Regions from separate parts of the Bradyrhizobium sp. USDA 4541 genome, predicted to be linked through region 1. Evidence: riboswitches for the same ligand, from Rfam matches in the RefSeq annotation. Region 1 holds a riboswitch; the other holds the start of a gene.
What was found. Region 1 has a riboswitch for ZMP and ZTP ahead of glyA (serine hydroxymethyltransferase). Riboswitches for the same ligand answer to the same signal wherever they lie in the genome.
Positions count from the first base shown of each region.

Region 2: another riboswitch for ZMP and ZTP. It lies ahead of J2R80_RS25620 (bifunctional 5,10-methylenetetrahydrofolate dehydrogenase/5,10-methenyltetrahydrofolate cyclohydrolase); the one in region 1 lies ahead of glyA (serine hydroxymethyltransferase).

Region 1 covers NZ_JALJZF010000001.1:5,816,632-5,824,220, reverse strand. The annotation lists gene J2R80_RS27685 (response regulator transcription factor) at 1-502, shown strand, start outside; gene J2R80_RS27680 (helix-turn-helix domain-containing protein) at 713-1,405, shown strand; gene J2R80_RS27675 (DUF4440 domain-containing protein) at 1,507-1,953, shown strand; ZMP/ZTP riboswitch at 2,243-2,328, shown strand; gene glyA (serine hydroxymethyltransferase) at 2,365-3,636, shown strand; gene J2R80_RS27665 (hypothetical protein) at 3,724-3,879, shown strand; gene J2R80_RS27660 (HAD family phosphatase) at 4,318-4,944, shown strand; gene glp (gephyrin-like molybdotransferase Glp) at 4,971-6,182, shown strand; gene lexA (transcriptional repressor LexA) at 6,426-7,130, shown strand; gene J2R80_RS27645 (hypothetical protein) at 7,387-7,589, shown strand, end outside.
Region 2 covers NZ_JALJZF010000001.1:5,412,324-5,419,912, reverse strand. The annotation lists gene J2R80_RS25650 (hypothetical protein) at 1-5, opposite strand, end outside; gene J2R80_RS25645 (SANT/Myb-like DNA-binding domain-containing protein) at 196-567, opposite strand; gene J2R80_RS25640 (hypothetical protein) at 814-1,107, opposite strand; gene J2R80_RS25635 (zinc-ribbon domain containing protein) at 1,332-1,685, opposite strand; gene J2R80_RS25630 (hypothetical protein) at 1,656-1,922, shown strand; gene J2R80_RS25625 (MaoC/PaaZ C-terminal domain-containing protein) at 1,977-2,429, opposite strand; gene J2R80_RS25620 (bifunctional 5,10-methylenetetrahydrofolate dehydrogenase/5,10-methenyltetrahydrofolate cyclohydrolase) at 2,559-3,422, opposite strand; ZMP/ZTP riboswitch at 3,438-3,517, opposite strand; gene J2R80_RS25615 (hypothetical protein) at 3,735-4,145, shown strand; gene J2R80_RS25610 (hypothetical protein) at 4,266-4,796, opposite strand; gene J2R80_RS25605 (hypothetical protein) at 5,012-5,647, opposite strand; gene J2R80_RS25600 (VOC family protein) at 5,908-6,291, shown strand; gene J2R80_RS25595 (hypothetical protein) at 6,307-6,738, opposite strand; gene J2R80_RS25590 (GrlR family regulatory protein) at 6,974-7,324, shown strand; gene J2R80_RS25585 (PAS domain S-box protein) at 7,513-7,589, opposite strand, start outside.

The DNA.
Region 1 (7,589 bases):
CGTCATCATGGACCTGTCGATGCCCGGCATCGGCGGCATCGAGGCCATTCGCCGCCTCCGGCAGTGGGACAGGCGCGCAAAAATCCTGGTGTTCACCATGCACCAGAACGCGGCCTTTGCCGTGCAGGCGATCCGCGCCGGCGCGAGCGGCTATGTCACCAAGACCAGCCCGCCGGAGACGCTGGTGCACGCCGTGATGGATGCGCTGTCGGGCAAGATCGCGATCAGCCCGGATATCGACCACGAGCTCGCGCTCAGCCACCTTGCCGGCGAGACCAAGGCGGCCGACCTCCTGACCGCGCGGGAATTCGAGGTGCTGCGGATGCTGCTCGCGGAAAACACCACCGAGGAGATCGCCGAGGCACTGCACCTCAGCCCCAAGACGGTCGCGAACCTGCATTCCCTAATCAAGGACAAGCTCGGCGTCGGCACCGATATCGAGTTGGTCCGCCTCGCGCTGCGGCAAGGCATCCTCACGCAGATCGATCTCGGCGAACGCTGAGCCCACGGTGGCACCAGCCAGGCCGCGTACTGGCAAATCGAGCCGCATCTGCCTCCGGGCAAACCGAACATCGAGCCGGCATCGTCGAATGGCCGAGTCTCGAGAAAATCGCGTAACAGACCTCCAGGACAGCCTCGATGCTGGCTCGTCTGGGACATAGTTCAGAACCTGGACTACCTTGGTGGCCCTCGTGATGCTAAAGTTCTCGTCATGAAAGGCTATGGATCATTTTGCCCCGTAGCCAAAGCTGCGGAAATTCTCACGGAGCGGTGGACCCCGCTCCTGCTCCGCGAACTGTTGCTGGGGTCCCACCACTTCAACCAGCTTCGCCGCGGCATCCCGCAGATGTCGCCGACCCTCCTCTCCAAGCGCCTGCAAACGCTAGAAGAAGCCGGGCTAATCTCACGCAGATCAGGCGATAACGGGCATTGGGAGTACCATCCAACCCAGGCAGCCAGGGAAGCCAGGCCAATTATCGATGCAATGGGCTATTGGGGCCACAAATGGGCTCGCAGCCAGCTCACACCCAACGAACTTCACGCGGGCCGGCTCATGTGGAATATGCGCCGTTCGTTCGATCTAAGGCACATTCCATGCGACTTCGTTCTGTACATCGAGATTGCGGACGCTCGGCCAAAGCGCTGGTGGTTTGTTGTGAAGAAGGAGGAAGCCGATCTTTGCTGGGATGACCCCGGCTTCAAGGTCGATATCAGCCTCTATGCGAGTCTGCTGACGCTCGTGCAGATTTTCGTAGACGAGATGCCGCTGCTACGGGCGTGTGAGCTCGGCAAAATCGAGATCGACGGTCCCAGGCATCTTGTGAACAGCATGCGGACTTGGTTCCCACGCAGCAAATATGCCGATGAGGCGCCGGCGGCCGCAGATCGAGTCTCAGCCAGTTGAGGATATCCAGTCCACTTTCTGGACTAGTGGTTCTGCTTGCCTCGGCTATAGCGTTTGCGAATGCGCTCCCGCGCTAAGCATCTCAGCTAAAGGAGGCAAAGATGAGCCGCCCTTCTCTTCTTTCTTGCACCCTGTTGTTGATCTTTACTTGTACTTGCGTCAGTCCCGCAGGGGCAGCCCCACCTGCCGACGAACTTTCCTCGGCGGCTGCCAAATGGGATGCCGCCATCAACAACGCAGACTTCGATGCCCTGTTACCGTTGTATGCCGCTGACGCCAGATTGATGCCGCCTGGTGCGCAGCCAGTCACCGGCCCTTTGGCAATCCGTAATTTCTTTGCCGAGCGGGGAAGAAGCGTCAGAGATCACAAGGTTGAGCTGCTCGATGTGTTGCCCATGGGAAAATACGCCTACACCACCTCGCATTTCACGGCCACGCTAGTAATAAATGAGAAGGCGGCGCCAATTTCTGGCAGCACCGTGAGACTGCTTGAACGCCAACCCGACGGGCAGTGGAAGATAAAGTCTCATATCTTCGTCAAGGAATAGATTCGCGGGTGCCACAGCCACACGGTCAGCCACCCCGCAAGCCTGACGGCCCGCAAGTGACGGATGGTCATGCACCTTATTGGCCCTCAGCCGAAGACGGCATTGATCATCGGGACATCGGTTCATTGGGTAAGCCGGACGTCCCTCGGTTTGGTCGCCATTGCCGTGGCTGTCGCCAGATGTTCGATCTCGCCCAACGCTGGGCCCGCGGCGGCGCCAGCAACCAACCCTTGCGAGCCCGCCGGGGATTGGATAGCCTTCTGCTCGCGATGAGCCTCGCAGGCTCATTCGTCCCTCGCGCGACTGGCGAGCTTACGTGGAATTGACCACGGTGAAGCGCGAAGGGTTTCAACGCCGTTCGCCTGGGCAACCCGTTCAGCTGATGATCCAGCGTCTTAGGGAGCCCGGACCATGCCGTCATTCCGCAATGAACTCCATCTCAACGATTCGGAAGTTGCCCTTGCGCTCGAGGGCGAAGAGCGCCGCCAGCAAGACGGCGTCGAGCTGATTCCGTCGGAGAACTACACCTATCCCGAGGTGCTCGAGCTGCTCGGATCGGTGTTCACCAACAAGTATTCCGAGGGCTATCCGGGACGTCGCTATTACGGCGGCCAGGAATTCACCGACCAGATAGAGAACCTTGCCCGCCAGCGCGCTTGCGCGCTGTTCCGCGCCGAACATGCCAACGTTCAGCCTCTGTCCGGGTCGCCAATGAACCAGGCCGTGTATCTCGGCCTGCTGCAGCCCGGCGATACGATCTTGGCGATGGACCTTTCACACGGCGGCCATCTCACTCATGGCGCGCCGGTGTCGCACATGGGGCGGCTCTTCAACTTCGCCCGCTACAAGACGCAGCCGTCAAACGGCGGCGCCATCGATTTCGATGAGCTCCGCGCCATGGCCCGGCACGTCCGCCCGAAGCTGGTGCTGTGCGGCTACAGCTCTTATCCGCGCGATCTGGATTATGCGTCCTTCAAGAGCATCGCCGATGAAGTGGGTGCACTGACCATGGCCGACGTCAGCCATTACGGCGGCCTGATCGCCGGCAACGCCTTGCGCAATCCGCTCGATGCGGGTTTCGACGTGATGACGACGACATCGCACAAGACGCTTCGCGGGCCGCGTGGCGGCATCGTTCTTTGTCGCCGGGAGTTCGCCGGCAAGATAGACGCGTCGGTGTTCCCGGGATTGCAGGGAGGTCCGCACATGAACGTTGTGGCCGGAACCGCGGTCACGCTGAAGAAGGCTTCGACGTCCGATTTTCATGCCTATGCAAGGCTGGTCATGCGCAACGCGAAGGTCCTGGCCGAAGCGTTGATGGAACGCGGCATGACGTTGATCACCGGCGGAACCGACAATCACATGATGGTCGTGGATACCGTGGCCAGCGTCGGCGTGGACGGCAGCGCGGCCGAGAACATCCTCGACGCCGTTGGGATCACCGCAAACAAGCAGATCATTCCCGACGATCCGCATCCGCCGCTCAAGCCGAGCGGCATTCGCCTCGGGACGCCGGCGGCGACCACGCGCGGCATGGGCGAGCCCGAAATGCGCCTGATCGCCGAACTCATTGCGGAGTCCCTCCGGTCGAAGGGAGATGCAGCGGTCGTCAAGCGACTGAGGTCGATCAGCGTCGAGATGTGCCGCGCTTTCCCCGTTCCGGGGATCGCGCCGCCCTCGTAGGCGGCCGACCTGCGTTCCTGTTCCGCGCCCGTCGCGTCACTCGGCAGGTCGTGAAGGTTCCCGGGGGAAGGACCGGAACGGAAATCGTTGCTGTTCGTTGGACCGCATGATCTCGAAGACGGAGCGTCCAACGCCGTGACCCGGAAAACCTTGCAAGCACGCTCGGAACAGGCGCTCGTCGTCATCATTCTCAGCACCGGTGCGCTGATCGGTTACCTCGGCTTGGCGCTGTCCAGGCTGTGAGAGCGACGCCGGCGGGCACCAAGCCGCCGGCAGGTATCAAGTCGCTTGGTACCCTGAAAGCGCGCGCGCGTGCCACTGAGTTGCCCGACGCGGCAAGCCAAGCCCCGTAGCAAAAATATAGGGTGAAACGAAGAGCAAGGCTCGGACAGATCATGTCGCGAGAATGCGGATGTTTGACGCACAAGCGACGACACCCGCCGTCGTCCCGGCGAAGGCCGGGACCCCTTACCCCAAATCTCAATTGTTGCGCGACGCTGGGGCCACGATCCCGTTCCTGATCAAATGCGGTGGTTATGGGTCCCGGCCTTCGCCGGGACGACGGTGGTGTGCGCGGGAACAGTCTCGCGATGGATGCAACGCCACGTACAATCCACACACCGGTCACTGAAATCGAGGACATTGCCGCCTGCCCGCAATTCTCGTACACGGTTTCATGCAATGACCTCGCAATTCACTCCCAACTCCGTCGACGTGCTGCTGTTCGATATCGGCCGCGTCGTGCTCGACATCAACTTTGACAAGGTGATGGCGCACTGGGCGCAGCATGCCGGGTGTGCGCCCGCCGAGCTCGCCACGCGCTTTGTCGTCGACGACAGTTTCAAGCATCATGAGATCGGCCGGATCGACGACGCGGCATTCTTCGAGAATCTGCGCCGGACGCTCGGCATCAACATCACGGACGCCCAGTTCCTCGAAGGCTGGAATGCGATCTTCACCGGCGAGATGCCGGGCATCGCCCCGCTGCTCGCGGCGGCCGCCAAGCGGATGCCGCTCTACGCCTTCTCCAACACCAATCCGGCCCATGTCGCGCATTTCTCGGTCACCCATGCCGAGCTGCTCAGCCATTTCCGCAACGTCTTCCTGTCCTCGAGCATCGGCTTCCGCAAACCCGACGCCGAGGCCTATGATCATGTGGTAAAAGCCATCGGCGTGCCGGCGTCGCGGATCCTGTTTTTCGACGACCTGGCCGCCAATATCGAAGGTGCGCGGGCCCGCGGCCTTTATGCTATCCACGTGACATCGACGGATGACGTGGCAAGGGCTTTGACCGCACTTGGAATTTGAAGATTAGGAATTGAGGAACTCTGAGCGTGGCCCTGATGCCGGTTGCCGATGCCCTGTCCGCCGTCCTCGCCGGCGCCGAACCGCTGCCGGAGGAGATGGTCGCGCTCGATGCCGCCTACCACCGCACGCTTGCGCACGACCTCGCGGCGCTCCGCACCCAGCCGCCGCAGCCGATGTCGGCGATGGACGGCTATGCGGTGCGCGCCGCCGATGCGGCTGATCTAAAGGCCCGGCTCAAGGTGATCGGCGAAGTCGCCGCCGGCCGGCCGTTCGACCGGACGGTCGGCGCCGGCGAGGCGGTGCGGATCTTCACCGGCGGCGTGATCCCCAATGGCGCCGACGCGGTGATCATCCAGGAGGACACCGCCGTCGACGGCGACCACATCACGATCACGGAGGCCGCCAGCGTCGGGCGGCACATCCGCCCGGCTGGGGTCGACTTCCGTGAGGGCGAGGTGCTGCTCGCCGGCGGCAGCCGCCTGTCCGACCGCGCGCTGTCGCTGGCGGCCGCCATGAACTATCCGGGACTTGCGGTGCGCCGCCGCCCGAAGGTCGCGGTGCTGGCGACCGGCGACGAGCTGGTGATGCCGGGCTCGCAGCCCGGCCCCGGCCAGATCGTCTATTCCAACGGCTACGCGCTGCGGGCGCTGGCGCGCGCCGAGGGCGCCGAGACCGTCGACCTCGGCGTTGCCGCCGACACGGTGGAGGCGACCACGGCGGGCATCCGCCGGGCGCGCGAGGCCGGTGCCGATGTCCTGATCACGACAGGCGGCGCCTCGGTCGGCGACCACGATCTCGTCAAGCGGTCGCTGGAAGCCGAGGGCGTCGACATGACGTTCTGGCGGATTGCGATGCGGCCCGGCAAGCCGATGATGCATGGCCGGCTCGGCGCGATGAGGGTGATCGGCCTGCCCGGCAATCCGGTGTCGTCCTATGTCTGCGCCTTCCTGTTCCTGGTGCCGTTGATTCGGGCGCTGAGCGGCCGGAAAGTGATTCATCATCGCCGCACGAGCGCCCTGCTCGGCCGCGACCTCGCCGCCAACGACCAACGCGAGGACTATCTGCGTGCACGGCTCGAAGCGCGCGAGGACGGCACGTTGATCGCAACGCCGGTGACGCAGCAGGACTCGTCGTTGCTCGGGAATCTCGCTGCGGCACGGGCACTTCTCGTGCGCCCGCCGTTCGCGGCGGCGGCCGTCGAAGGCAGCGAATGCGAGATCCTGACACTGCCCGAATAGGGTTTTCGCGCCCCGCCGATTGTGCGTTGCCCGACACGTTCACCGGAAATTAAGTGGTTGCGGAACACATATCGAACATATAGTGTCCGTTCATGATTTGTTTCGAGTGCTGGTGTCTACATTCGGGAAGCTGCATGGAAGCAGGTGCATCGAGCACATGCTCCTGAGGTCAGGCCCGGCCTGCAGGCCCCACCAGAAGAGTCTCGGAATCGAACGACGCTATCAACCGGGGGAATACTCGAGATGCTCACGCGCAAACAGTACGAACTACTGCGTTTCATCAATGAACGTCTGAAAGAGGCCGGCGTACCGCCCTCCTTCGACGAGATGAAGGATGCGCTCGACCTGCGCTCGAAGTCCGGTATCCACCGCCTGATCACTGCGCTGGAGGAGCGCGGCTTCATCCGCCGTCTGCCGAACCGCGCCCGCGCCATCGAGGTCATCAAGCTGCCCGAACTCTCGGCCGGCGGCGGCAACGGTCGCCGCGGCTTCACGCCCAGCGTCATCGAAGGCACCCTCGGCCGGCGCGCCAGCACGCCGCCGATTGCCGAGGACGACGGCAACCGTCCGGTCGCGGTCCCCGTGATGGGCCGGATCGCCGCCGGTACGCCGATCGAGGCGCTGCAGACCCGCAGCCACACCATCAGCGTGCCGCCCGACATGCTCGGCGCCGGCGAGCACTACGCGCTCGAGGTACGCGGCGACTCGATGGTCGATGCCGGCATCCTCGACGGCGACATGGCGCTGATCCAGCGCAACGACGTCGCCAATACCGGCGACATCGTGGTGGCGCTGATCGACGAGGAGGAAGCGACCCTGAAGCGCTTCCGCCGCCGCGGCGCATCGATCGCGCTCGAGCCGGCCAACACCGCCTATGAAGTGCGCATCCTGCCGCCGAACCGGGTCCGCATCCAGGGCAAGCTGATCGGCCTTTATCGCAAATACTGAATTGCAAATACTTGCGGCGGCCGGGAACGAGCAACACGTCGGATCGTTCCTTGCATGATAGTGTAGCGTACGGCCTGCCCGATGCGCTCCGATACCTCTCGCGCAGCGTCGCGTGTTTGTGATCGGAGCGATCTCGGACCAGTCGTACAATCGCCCAGAAACGAGCAGACGCTCGTTCGCTATCGTCCACTCTGGTAGAGGCCCTAATGCCTCAAGGAGAGGCACGGGTCGCTACCTCGAAATGAGGAGCCATCCGATGTGTGACTATAGTCTGCACGCCGTGGCATCGCGCCCCGCCATTGTCGGAGAGACGCTGATCACGACGACGTTCCGCGGCACGTCGACCCGCGGCTTTGCTTCGGAGAATGACCCCACTGTCGCGGTCTGCATGCTGCCGGGCACCGAGCTCGCTTTCGCCGAGAACGTTCGCTACGACAGCCGCTGGATCTGGACCAAGAC
Region 2 (7,589 bases), 400 kb from region 1:
AGCATCGGCGCAATCAGATCGGTGGGCTGACGAGGACACAAAGAGGCCGCAGGTCGTCGCGCCCCCGATGATTGAACGGATGGGACGTCCGTCTCGGGCGCGAAATCTTGCATTCGGTCGCGAATGGTCCGCCTTCCCCACCGCATGCGTAAGCCGCTTCGGCATGGCGCGCCCGGCGTGCAGCCGGCATTCCCTTCAGCCGCTCGGAATCTTCCGCCGCACCGCCTCCACGCCGGCATCGGTCACGTTGTATCTGCGCCCCATCTCCTGGACGATCCAGCCCTTCTCGATCATTCCGGCAATGGTGCTCGGGCCGACGCCCGCGGGAAACGGACGGCGGTTGCGGATCGCGTCGATCGCGACCCGCTCGAGATGGGTGGCGACATGCGAGGGGCGCGCGCGAAACGCCTTTGCCATGATCAGGACCGACAGGACCTCGGCGCGCCGGCGCACGGCCGACGCGCTGCGGGTCAGTTCGTTACTGATCTCGAGAGCGTTCTTGCCGGCCCTGGCGAGTTCTCTGAGCTTCTCGTCCTCGTCAGGGCTCCAGCGCCGCACGATCCCCATCTGCCCCTCACCGCCTGGATACCCATCTCAAACCGATGCATACGCAGGCGGCGCTGATTTGCCATGTGACTTTCGGCACCTCTTGATGCGACGTCGGGGCTGTCGCCATCAGGACGGCCGATCGCGGTGTCGCACGATGCAGCACAAAGAGCATGATCCGATTGAATCGGATCATGCTCTCAATCCCCTTGCTTGATGGCGTTTTGGTTGCGCGAACCACCGGTATTCACTTCGCGCTGGAACGCTTCAGTGCTTGCTGGGTTCAAGCGCGATGAGCACGCCGGTCGGCTCGGGCTCGTGCGGCCGAAGCGAGGTCAGCTCCGGATCGCTCCACTCGGCGAGACTGACGACTTCGCCGGTCTGCCCCGGCATGTCGGAGGTCTGGGCCGGTTCAAGCACCTTGAGCCCGCTGGTGTCGACGAAGAATGTGTGCTCACCGAACACGCTGTTCAGTTGCGCCACGGCCGGGTGATCGTCCGGAAGCACCTGGGCATTCAGTTGCGTCATGGTCTGCTTGACTTGCGTGGAATTGAGTTTCATCCGCTGCTCCTTCTCGTTGGTTCCGGCCGCGATGGCTTCCTTGACAGGTTTCCTTGACAAGTTTTCCTTGGCTGGTTCCTCCCCGCCCGCACCCCACATCGGGGGCTTCAAGGTCTCGAACCGATCAGGCACCGAAACGTTCCGCACGCGCGACGCATTGACCGCCTGCGCAGCGGTTCCCCGCGTATCAGATGTTAAGTGCGACCCTGAAGTCACGCCCATCGCTACGAGACGGGAGGCTTCTTCCTTGCGAGTCCCTCCAGATGCACGCGGCGTGCGGCGGATTTGCGCGCGCGCTCCCTGGTGCGGCAGGCCCGGCAGCGCACCGCCGCGGTAAATACATCGCCCTTGGCGGTCTCGTACCACCATTTCTGCTGCAACGGCGTCCAGACCTCGGCAACGCCGCAGTCCTTGCAGATGAAGGGCTCCGGTCGATAGGTTCCGCGCAGCACGAAGTCGGGGGTCGAATAACTGTTCGAGGGCGCAAGCCGCGTCGTATCGACGCCAACCTCGTCGCGCGCCAGCGCAATCTTGTAGTCGCGAAGCCGTTGCCGTTCAGCGGCGCGTCGGGTCTGCATGCGGAGCCATTCCTCGGCCTTGCGCCGCCTGGCTTCGATCTCTCCGTTCATCTGCTTGCTGCGTTTCACGGCGGCACATCCGTCTGGATCGAATGCGTTCGGCGCATCGACGAAGCAAATACCGGGCAGCACGACCTCGTCGATGATGACGTCATTGATGCGCTGCCGTTCAGCCGCCGGCTTGTCATAATTGCCGCAACATTGCGCGACGACAAGGTCGCGTGCGGGAACACGTAGAGGCGCTGACGGCCGTCCGAGGCGGATGACTTCGGGATGCCCCTCAGGCCGCGCCTATGCCGGCCCCTGCTCCGTCGGCCGCATGCGGATCAGCGCGTCGAGCACGAGGACAAGAACCGGGCGCTGCTCGTCGTTGACCAGCTCCGTCTTGAAGATCACGACAGCGTCGCGCCGCTCCGGCCTGATGGTGATCTTCTGGATCTGGGATTGGCCGGTGAGCGTGGCGCCGGGCCGAACCGGGCTCCGCAGGCGGATTTCGAAGCTCCGCCCGACGATCCCCGCCACCTTGGTCCAGATCGCCTCCACGACGAGCCGCTGATAGATCGCAATGGTGTTGAAGCCGCTTGCGATCAGTCCGCCGAACGGGCCTGCCGCAGCCGCGACGGGATCGGCATGGATTGGCACCGGATCATATTTGCCAGCGAACTCCAGGATCTCGGCCTCGCCAATCGTGTAGCTGCCAAGCCTGAACGTCTGGCCCTCGGCGAGATCTTCCGCATACAGCATCGCGCGCCTCCATCTGTCGCGCGACGATAGACGAATGATGCGGGCTTTCCATTACCCCGGACGTCATGAACTTCGCGCGTGATGCGCGAGCGACACCCACCGCTCGCATATCGCCGCAGGTATCCCGCGCTATTGCAGCCGCGCCGCCCTCGCCTTTGCCGCCTTCAGCGTGTTCTCCATCAGGCAGGCGATCGTCATCGGGCCGACGCCGCGCGGCACCGGCGTGATGGCGCCGGCGACCTGCACCGCCTCGTCGAACGAGACGTCGCCGCACACCGCATAGCCGCCGTCCGGCCTCTCGACGCGCGTTGTGCCGACGTCGATGACGATGGCCTGGGGCTTGATCCAGTCGCCGCGCACGAGGCCGGCCTTGCCCACCGCACTCACCAGGATGTCGGCCTCGCGGCAGATCCTGCTGATGCCGCGGGTGTGGATATGGGTCTGCGTCACGGTCGCGTGCTCCTGCAGCAGCAACGCGGCCATCGGCTTGCCGACGATGTTGGAGCTGCCGATCACCACGGCATGGGCGCCGGTGAGGTCTGATCGGACCGACTTGATCAGCCGGAGACAGCCGAGCGGCGTGCACGGCACCAGCGCGTCATCGCCGTGAAACAGCCGGCCGGCGTTCAGGGCGTGCAGGCCGTCGACATCCTTGGCGGGATCGACCGCCGCCATCACGCGCAAGGCGTCGATATGCGCCGGCAACGGCAGCTGCACCAGGATGCCGTCGATATCGTCGCGCGCATTGAGCGCCTCTACTCCGGCAAGCAGATCGGACTCGCTGGCATCATCCGGCAGGCGTGCGACCTCGCCGCGCAGGCCGAGCCGCTCGGCCATCCTGACCTTGCTCTGCACATAGATCTGGCTCGCCGGGTCGCAGCCGACCAGCACGACCGCAAGCCCCGGCGCGCGGGGCAGCCGGTCGAGTTCGCCAGCAATCTTGTCGATGACAATTTGGGCATGTGCATGCCCATCGAGAATGTTCGCCGTCATGGCACCTCCGTTTCGAAGCGGTGCCCAGGCGCGCGGCGTTCAGTCTCTGCGCTCCCCGATGGTGGTCCATCCAAGCGCCAGTCGCGCAGATGGCGTGGTCATAGCCGCCCCGCCGGGCAAAGGCAATTCACGCTCTCCCGCGGGTCGAACGGCGACGAATTGCCCTCACTTTTGCCGGTGGATCGGTGCCGGGCGGGTCACCTCTGGGGGTAGGATTCGGGCAAGACTTGCGTTAAGTCTCGGCGCTTGCCGGGCTTTTCCGATCCCCGGCGCCATCCTTCCGGTCATCACGCCATTTCGGACATTTTCGACATGAGACATATCATCCTCGCGCTGGCGCTCTTCTGCCCGGCTGCCGCGCTTGCCCAAGGCACCACGCCGGCCCCCGCCGACGCAGACAAGCCGGCGGCGGCGACCTCGCAGCCGATGGTCGGCGACAAGCCGCTGGTCCAGGTCGGCAAGAAGTCGGCCGCCAAGAAGGGCGAGAAGCCTGCCGCGCCCGGCAAGCCTCAATCGGTCGCTCAGAAGCTTCAGGCCTGTCAGGACATCGACGACGCCACCAAGGAGCGACTGATCTGCTACGACGAGATTTTCAAGCCGCAGCCGAAGCCGAAGGCTGCCCCGGCCAAGGGCGTCAACGATTGCCGCTTCGTGAAGGAAGAGGACGAGCGGCTGACCTGCTACAACGGCTTCGCGGACAAGATTCCGCGCCTGCCGCGCTAAAGGTAGCGAGCGCCGCTCGGACGCCGTCCCGGATCCGGCCACCCGCCTGATCGCGGACATGAAAAAGCCGCCGCAAGTGTTTGCGGCGGCGGATTGATTGCCGGCTGCGGCAGCCCTTTCTTACCAGGTGCCGAAGCCGCCGAAGAAGCCCATGCGCTGCTGCTGCTGCTGCGCGACGCGGTAGGGCTGATACATGCCGGGCTGTGCCAGCCGCATCGGCTGCTGGGGATGGGCATGGTAGCGCGCGACCTTGCGCTTCTTCGGCGCCTGAGGCTGGGCCTGCGCCGGTTGTTCAGCCGATTTTGCCTCAGCCGCGACCTTCTGCGCATCAGCCTTCTCCGGCGGAATGAACTGGGCGAACGTATTGCGGACGCGGGCTTGCGCCGACGCATCGCCCGTAGCCGACGGGATAGCCGCGGCGACCGCGTTGACCTGCGCCGGAACAATGGTCGGCAAATTGGTGTCGTACACCACCCGCTCGGGCAATTTCTGGGTCGACTTGATGCGCACCATGGTCTTGTCGACGCCCGGCGACGACAGTCCCTGGTTCTGGCCGGCGACCACGGCCTCCTGCGGCACGATGGCATTGACGACGAAGAGCAGCGCGAGCAGCACTCCACCAACGAACAGGAAATAACGCGCCACAGGCATTTTGGTAGCTCCCCCCGCGCAGCAGGGCGCGGTTCATCTCGGCGCGACGACATCAGTCATCGCGCGGGCGATTTCATCGTCTGCGCATGATCACCCGGACGCTGTCCGCGCTCCCGGGTCGTTCGCTAACGGCTGGTTTATTAGTTAGTTCCTGTCCGGCCGTTACGGTTCACCCGACAAGTCAATTCGCGGTCACTTTTTCGAGATGCCGGGAATTAGAGGCGGCTCGCCGTCACGACCGAACATTTCGCCTTGTTTGCGTTCACGTTGACGAACCCGACCAACATTTGCGAGTAAGTCTTGCGGCTCTTCATGGCGATGGTGTCGGAGATCAGCCGCTTGCGCTCGGTCAGCGGCCGACCGTCCCGGCGGATGAAGGCGCAGGCGATCTCGATATCCTTGACGGCGAAATCATTGGCATTGCGCAGCGTCAGGGTGACCAGCGCCTTCGAACCCAGCCCGCCGCGCCGCCACGATTGCGAGGCGATCCGCAGCTTATCCAGCGGCGACCTTTCAGCGCCGGGCCCGGACGGCTTGGCCTCCTCTGCCCCCTGTGGAGCGATGGCCACACCGACGGTGGTCGGCTCGTCCGTCGGTGCGGCAAGCGCATCCCTCGCGGTCTGATTTGTGATTTGGGCTGGTTGCTCGCCGGTCGGGGCATTCTGCGCGGTGCGGATCATGGACGACACCGGCCAGACGTCCTGGTCCCCGGCGTCGCTCGGCTCGGGGAGCATGAACCATGCGGCGATCCCGGCGAGCGCAATCAGCGGCAGCAGCAGGCTGGCGTAGAAGCCCCCTTCACCGAGACGTCCGGCGGCCAACCTCCGAAACGACGCCAAGCCGATCCGCATCGTCGTGCCCTCACCCTGGCAGCCTGATCGGGCCGCCCCCACACAGAGAGGAAGCCGCACCGCGCGGCTTCCGGGACGGCCGCAGGTCGAGCGGCCACGCAAAAACAATCGCTGACGGCCGCAATGGTTTCATTCCTGACGACAATCTTGGGCAGGCATAACGAGGGATGGTATCCCAGCGAACCGCTCGCTAGATTTGCGCCGCCCGAGAGCGAGTGCCGCGCACCGAACAGCGGCACGACAACAACAAGGAGATCGCAATGCCTGTCGTCACCTGGGACCACGTCCACCTGCGCAGTCCCGATCCCGAGGCCACCGCGACCTGGCTGCGCGACATTCTCGGCGGCGAGATCATCCGCGGCCCCGGCCGCATCGACGTCCAGCTCGGCGGCGCCAGGGTGTTCATTGCGGAGGTGACCCAGGGCGACGGCGTCAACGCCGCGCCGGTGACGCCCTATCAGGGGCTCGATCATTTCGGGCTCACGGTGAAGGACATCGACGCGGTCGCGGCCGAGATCAAGGCCAAGGGCGTCGAATTCTCCAAGGAGCCAACCACGATCCGTCCGGGCGTGCGGATCTGCTTCATCCGCGGCCCGCAGGGCATCTCGATCGAACTGCTCGAGCGCGACCCGAAATACGTCTGAGCTACGCGTGCGGCGCTAAGTCATGCTGCCGGGCATGAAGCAGCGGATCGTCACGCCCATGTAGCTCGGAATCGGCCAGACCATGGCGCGACCGACCCGGTTGGGCTCGGTGACCACGGCCTCGTCGGGGACATCGATCCACGCCCCGTCGAGGCGCACACGATAGTGCCCGTCCTTGGATTCCCAGTCGACATCGCTGACCGCTGTGCCGTCGGCATCCGAACAGCACGGCCCTTTGCCGCTGCGCAGGCCGTCGAACCATTCCTTCAGCGGCGAATTGGCGTAGCGGCCGTCGGGATCGCGCGCCTGCGCGATTCGCACGGCCGCAACCAACACCAGCGTTATCAGCACGAGGGATGCGATCATGTGGCTCGCATAACGGGCCGAAGTTCCATTGAGCCTGCGAGGGCGTGCCCAATGGCCGCCGGATTCAATCCAGTCAGACATGTGTTTGCTCCAGCACTCACCGGCCAGTGCAACCAGAGCTATGCATTTCGCGGGCCACTTTGATTCGCGCGTACGGTCCGCTGTCATTGCGCCGTCACACTGCCTGGCAGGAACCGAGGGTCACCCGAACGCGGGACACCCGGGAATCAACCTGCCGCATTGCACGAGGTTGCTCGCTTTGGCATAAAAAACCAACTGGCTTGCCGTGGGCGTGGCGGCCAGCAATCGGGACGTCATGAAGAACGGACTTTACTCAATTCACGTCACCCTGCTGGACGGTCGCGTCGGCAAGGGCAGCGGCGTCATTCTCTTCCGCGACGGCCAGATACTGGGCGGCGACGCCTATCTTTACTACACCGGCAGCTACACGGTGAAGGGCGATGCCTTCAAGGGCGAAATCCTTGTGCAACGCCACACGACGCCGCGCGACACCGACAACCCGCTGTTCGGCGGGCCCGCGCCCGTCGGCATCGGCGTCTCCGGCACCTTCACCGACACCCGCGGCACCATGAGCGGGACCGCGCTGGTCGGCAAGGCGAGCCTGATCTTCGGCGCCACGCTGCACAAGCTCGCGGATATCAATTAGCGGTTTGAAACCATTAGACCCGTCATCCCCGCGCAAAGGCTTCGCCTTTGTCGCTGGAGGCGCGAGCACAGCGAGCCTCGAAGGATCGACGGCCACGAGCCGGGCCGTGCATCCTTCGAGACGCGGCTTCGCCGCTCCTCAGGATGACGGATCGAAAGCAAACGCGTGGTTGGCCACTACGCTTCGCGCTATTCCGCGGCCTGCTCCAGCGGCGCGACGCGCGGCAGGATCATCTGGATGCGTGTGCCGTTGCCCGGTGCGGAAT